DNA from 2 places in the Pseudoalteromonas sp. T1lg10 genome. Region 1 is predicted to be linked to the other one. Evidence: predicted binding sites of a transcription regulator. Region 1 holds the regulator's gene; the other holds the start of a gene.
What was found. The regulator sigma-54, encoded in region 1, starts transcription at its own class of promoters, with help from an activator protein. The targets are predictions, from matches to a motif close to GTTGGCACGNNNNTNGNNT.
Positions count from the first base shown of each region.

Region 2: a site for sigma-54 is predicted at 1,760-1,778, ahead of C2M17_RS12815 (YggN family protein). Genes of this name have one in related genera too.

Region 1 covers NZ_PQBV01000018.1:85,517-88,647, forward strand. Annotated here, with positions in the region: gene ptsN (PTS IIA-like nitrogen regulatory protein PtsN) at 1-111, opposite strand, end outside; gene hpf (ribosome hibernation promoting factor) at 113-400, opposite strand; gene C2M17_RS06570 (RNA polymerase factor sigma-54) at 426-1,916, opposite strand; partial or broken gene lptB (LPS export ABC transporter ATP-binding protein) at 1,940-2,666, opposite strand; gene lptA (lipopolysaccharide transport periplasmic protein LptA) at 2,663-3,131, opposite strand, start outside.
Region 2 covers NZ_PQBV01000049.1:47,406-50,536, reverse strand. Annotated here, with positions in the region: gene C2M17_RS12820 (aminotransferase-like domain-containing protein) at 1-943, shown strand, start outside; gene C2M17_RS12815 (YggN family protein) at 940-1,722, opposite strand; gene C2M17_RS12810 (PA3496 family putative envelope integrity protein) at 2,203-2,391, shown strand; gene C2M17_RS12805 (AzlD domain-containing protein) at 2,538-2,837, opposite strand; gene C2M17_RS12800 (AzlC family ABC transporter permease) at 2,834-3,131, opposite strand, start outside.

The sequences.
Region 1 (3,131 bases):
GGGGATATGTTGGTGTGCTACCTGAGAGAGGTATTCCAACATTCTTTTTTTGCTATTAAAAAGGACCGCAGCCTTGCTGCAGTCCTTGGAAAAAAGTAAATCTAAGCTCATTTTAATGACGAGACAATTTCTCTTTATGTTTGATTACCTGGCGGTCTAATTTGTCAATTAAGCCATCGATCGCCGCGTACATATCCTGATGCTCTGCGGTGGCAAACAGTTCGCCGCCGTTTACATGAAGTGTTGCTTCTGCTTTTTGTGTGAGTTTCTCGATATCAAGAATAACATGCACATTATTAATGTGGTCAAAGTGACGCTCTAATTTGGCAAATTTACTATTTACATAGTTGCGAAGAGAGTCTGTGATTTCTACATGACGACCGGTAAGATTTAATTGCATAAGCATTTTCCTTCTTGTCTAACGTCTATATCAAGCTTTTACGTTGATTTGACGGTGGTATGGCCAACGATTCACGATATTTTGCAATCGTTCGTCGAGCCACTTTGATTCCTTGCTCTGCTAGTATGTCGGTAATCTTGCTATCGCTTAACGGTTTTACAGGATTTTCCGCGGCTACTAGCTTTTTGATCAATGCTCTAATCGCTGTGGATGAGCATTCACCTCCATTCTCGGTATTCACATGGCTGGAGAAAAAGTACTTTAACTCAAAGATCCCACGTGGCGTGTGCATGTATTTTTGTGTGGTAACACGAGAGATTGTTGACTCGTGCATTTCCACCATTTCTGCAACGTCGTTAAGAACCATTGGCTTCATTGCTTCTTCGCCATGTTCAAAGAATGCCTGTTGTTGCTGAACAATGCAATTAGTTACTTTAAGTAAGGTGTCATTGCGTTGCTCCAGGCTCTTTATAAACCATTTTGCCTCTTGCAAGTGAGAGCGAATAAATTGGCTGTCACTTTGTGATTTGCAGTTGCGACCCAGGGATGCGTAGTGATCGTTGACACGTATCTTCGGCATGCTGTCGGGGTTTAATTCCACCTTCCAGCGACCCTTGACCTTCTTCACCGATACATCCGGGATCACATACTCCGACTCTTCGCGCACTATGGTCGCGGCGGGTTTGGGATTCAGGCTGTGTATCAGTGTCATCACCTCTTTCAACTGGGCTTCTTTAAGCTTAGTCTTTTTCATTAAGGTGCGGTAGTCACGGTTACCAAGCAAATCAATATAATTACAAACTACCTCTTTCGTCTCGTTAAGCCAAGGGGTTTGAGGCGAAAATTGCTTGAGCTGGATCAACAAGCACTCTTGTAGTGAGCGGGCGCCAATACCAATGGGATCAAACATTTGAACTCGCTTAAGCACGGCCTCTATTTCGTCGAGTTCAATCTCTTCTTCCAGCTCATCATGGTTGATGCTTTCGAGCAAGTCTTCGGTGCTAACGGTAAGTAAGCCGTTGTCGTCGATGGCTTCGATAATCGCGGTGGCAATGGCTTCATCTATGGCGCTAAACGGGGTGAGGCGTAATTGCCACATCAGGTAATCGTGCAGGGTTTCTGTGGTTTCGCCTTGGTAAATAGACTCGTCATCGGGCATGGGCCCAGATGCAACCGGGGCGGCACTGATGTACTCGTCCCAGGACACATCCATGGGCAGCTCATCGCTGATCGAGTCATTGTTGAGGGCGTCGCCGCTTTCAACTTCGTCCTGATTGCTTGTGCTGTTATTGCTTTGAATGTCGCTATCGCTGTCGGCCGCCGAATTTTTATCGCGTGGCAGGTCACTATCGCCGTAATGCTCTTCTTCGATTTCGAGCAAGGGGTTGGCATCAAGCGCTTCTTGAATTTCTTGTTGGAGATCCAAAGTACTGAGCTGCAACAGGCGGATAGCCTGCTGCAATTGTGGGGTCATTGTTAATTGCTGGCCTAGACGCAGCTGTAATGATTGCCTCATGTACTCTAACAATCCTTTTGTGATTAAAGTCTAAACTGCTCACCTAAATACACATCGCGTACTGTTTGATCTGCTAATACCTGTTGGGGAGTTCCTGATGCGATTAGCTCGCCATGGGAGACGATATAGGCAGTTTCACATACATCTAATGTTTCGCGCACATTGTGATCGGTAATAAGAACGCCAATACCACGGTTGCGGAGGTGTTCAATGATTTTCTTAATATCTAGCACCGAAATAGGGTCAACACCAGCAAAAGGTTCGTCGAGCAGAATAAATTTCGGGTTAGCGGCGAGGGCGCGGGCAATCTCCACACGACGGCGTTCGCCGCCGGACAGGGCCATGCCTAATGACTCACGAATATGCTGAATATTAAATTCGTCCAGCAGACCTTCGAGCTCGCTTTCACGGCCGCTTTTATCCAGGTCCTTACGGGTTTCCAAAATAGCCATCAGGTTCTGATAGACGGTTAATTTACGGAAAATAGAAGACTCTTGCGGCAAATAACCTATGCCTAAACGGGCGCGTGAATGCATGGGCAGCAGGGTGATATCCTGCTCATCGATGCTGATCACACCCTTGTCGCTTGGTACCAGGACCCACAATCATATAGAAGGTAGTGGTTTTACCGGCGCCGTTGGGGCCAAGCAAGCCGACTATGCTGCCGGCTTTGACTTCCAGGCCCACATCCTTGACCACTTCACGGCCTTTATAGCTTTTTGCCAGCTTTTGCGCCTTCAGCGTGGTCATGGTTGTCCCTTCTCTTTTTGCTCGTCATTTTGCGGTGTGAGCGTGGTTCTTACACGGGTGCTCGAATCTTTATCTTTTTCGGCACTGATCAGCTGCTTGTTTATATCATAGCTGATCGTCTCGGCGACGATCTGTTGATCGGCCATGGCAATTTTGGCGGTGCCGGAAATCTGTAGCATTTGCGTGGCTACATCGTAGCGGATTTCCTTAGCGGAAGCGGTGATTTGCGTACCATCGTCCATGGTTTCACTGTAGATGGCCGGGTTGCCGGTGGCAATAAGCAGCTGCTTGTTATCACCTAACTCAGGGCGACGGTGGGCCTCAAGGCGATCCGCCTTGATTTCTCGTTGACCATGAACAATGTGCACATTTTTATCAAAAATGGTGATGTTTTCTTTGATCAGCGCCTGCTGCTTATCGGCGTCGATCTGTACTTCCGTCACCGTGGCTGGTTGCTCTGCCCAG
Region 2 (3,131 bases), on a different contig from region 1:
GTTGATCATTACCAATGGTGCCCAGGAAGCGCTGCATATCGCTGTGCAGTGTGTCACTCAGGCGGGGGATATAGTGGCCATAGAGTCGCCCTGTTATTTTGGCATTATCGAAATGCTGGAGAGTCTGGGACTCAAGGTGATAGAAATTCCCATGTGCCCGCAACAAGGGGTGTGTGTCGAAGATCTGCAGCAGGCGTTTGCCGAGCATGATATTAAGGCCTGCATCTTTTCCACCAGTATTAGCAATCCCTTAGGCTCGAAAATGCCAGAGGAGCGACGCCGACGTCTGGTGCATTTAGTGGAGGATCAAGGTGCGGTGCTAATTGAGGATGATGTGTATGGGGAGCTTGCCTACGAGCCCGATGGCGCCAAACCTGCTCAGTATTATTCGACCAAGGGCAAGGTGATCACCTGCTCGTCGCTGTCAAAAACCGCCGCGCCAAGCTATCGCGTGGGCTGGATGATAGCCGGCAAGTTTGCGCCTCAGGCGCGGCGTTTAAAGCGGGCCATGAGCTGCGCGTCGTCACTGATGAATCAGTGGACCCTGTACGAATTTATGAATAGCGGCGATTACGATAAAAATCTGCGGGTGATGCGCCAGCGCCTGGCGCTCAATAAAGAGCGGATGCGGGCCTTGGTGCAGCGGCATTTTCCGCCTGGCACCCGAATGACCAATCCACAGGGAGGCTGTGTATTGTGGCTGCAACTGCCGTCGCAGTATGATGTTGTTGCCTTGTTCCACCTGGCGCTGGAGGCGGGGATCAGCATTACTCCGGGAGCTATTTTTAGCGCCACCGACAAATATCGCCAGTGTTTACGCCTGAGTTTTGGGGTGCAATGGAGCGAGGAAATAGAAAAGGCAGTGGCCCGCTTAGGGGCGCTCTGCCTGCAAGTGCAAAAGGGTAAGGCGAAGGTTACGCCAATGGGCATGCCAAAGGCTTAGTTACTTAGCAGCTGATACTCTTTCAATTCGGGGATCATGCTAAGCAGCTGAGCTTCTTGTTGCGCCAACTCGCTAAATGAATGGCATAGCGCATCCGCACGTTGTTCTATTTGCGAGGCTTGCAGCTCAACTCTTTGCTCGACCTGCTCACCAAGGCGCTCCATACGTTGCTCAAATTCATCCATGTCGCCGCCTGAGCCTAATAACTCAGAGCCCAGAGCGATAAATATACTGCCGATAGACTGCACCATGGCCTGCTCTACGGCTTGTTCAAAGTCCTCATCAAACTGGCTTTCAATATCATTGCCTAATTGTTCAAAGCTTTGTTTGCCCATTACAAAGGCACCGTCCTGGTAGAAGGTCTGTTCAATATTGATGCCGATATTTTCAACTATATCGCTCAGCGCCTCATTGTGACTGATGCCAAATGCGGCGCCGACTTCTTCTAGGGCAACGCCGGCGATCTTAACGCCATCCAGGGCTATTTGAGCCACCTCGGGCATATAGGTTCGTACCTTATCTGTGTAATCGTCCAGGGCCTGTTGTTGCTCGGCATTTAACTCAACGGGTTGACCATCGACTTCAAGCAGACCTGAGCTGTACACCAGGTGCTGGTTATTGGTATTGGTGATCTGTAAACGCTGCGGCTCGATGCGTACATCGTTTTTAAATTCAATGTTGCATTGCTCAGAGCCAAACGAGAGCGAATTGGCTTCCCCGGCGATGGCGGTGCCAGAAAGGCTAATGGCAGAGATAATGGCTAGCGTGCTGGTTTTCATGGTGATAATTCCTGTTATTCTGTTGACGCTATGACTAATACAATTTCGGTGCCAAATAATAAAGATGATGAAAATCATAGCTTTATAATTTCCTCTTGTGTACTGCCAATGCCTTGTTTAGTGCCTTTTACTAACTTTTAGTGAAATTAACTTTGCCGTGGATTAAAACATTTGCTCAATTGTCAGCCTGCTAGGTAACTGCTCCTGCGTCACCCTAGTACCGCCGTCCATGGCGGCAAAAGCCGACCTAGGACCCTGGCGGCAAAGGCGGATCCACAACGGGCTATCCAAGGTGGAATAACCTTACGAATTAAGGCGGTATAATTATTAATCAATTATGTTTATTGAAACGATAAAAAAATCTCACTTTCCAGTTTGCGATTTAGCGGCTATTTATTCACTCGAAGGCGCCTAGCCCTGAATTCGCCGCACCTAAGTTGGGGAGCGGTGATAACTGATTTAGATTTATTGGAGTGTATTGTGGGTAAAACATATTCCTATGATGCGTTTGAAGACGAATTTGTTGCAGATGAATATGAAGCGATGGGACGCAATCAAAACGACCGTCGCAAGCGCAAGGTAAAAAAGAAGCTGGACGATTATTTAGAACAGCGCAAGCTGAGAAAGCATCTCGGCAGCGATGACTTTGACGAGTATTTAAATGAATAAATAACGGGCCTTTGGCCTATGAAGTCTTGGTGTAATTAAGCCGAGACTATTTTAAGACTTTAAAGGGGCTACGGCCCCTTTTTTGTTATACCAATGCTGTTAAGTATGTGAGCAGATATAGCGTTGGCTATTTAAGTGAATTGGTATTATCGCAGCGCAAAAAAGACCGCCATGGAAAGCAGGGTGGTGGCGTAGATACTATGGCTTTTGTAGGCGGTAATAATGGCGACAAGGGCCGCAACCAGATACGGATTCTGGTAGCTCAACTGCCACTGATTGCCAGGTAAAACCACTATGGGTACCCAGATGGCGGTAAGCACGGCCGGGGCGCTAAAGCTTAAAAAACGCTGCATTTTTGCGCCGACCCGAAATGGCAGGGCACGGTGTAAAAATAAATAACGACTGCCAAAGGTAATGGCCGCCATCAGTAATATGGTGGTGATCATCGCACCCTCCCGCGACTAAGCACATAGCCAACGCTCATGCCGATGAGGGCGCTAAACACCAGCCATAATTCTACTTGCCAGGACTTGAGCACCGCAGCACTTATCCCCGAAGCCAGTACACAGGCCAGAGTTGCCCAGTTTTTAATGGCCGGGATCACCAGGGCGATAAAGGTGGTGGCAATGGCAAAATCGAGACCAAGATTGGTTAAGTCAGGCAGCAACTGTCCCGCCACTATGCCCAGCAGGGTCCAAATATTCCAGGCAACATAAAAGCTAAAACCAGCACTGAGGGCA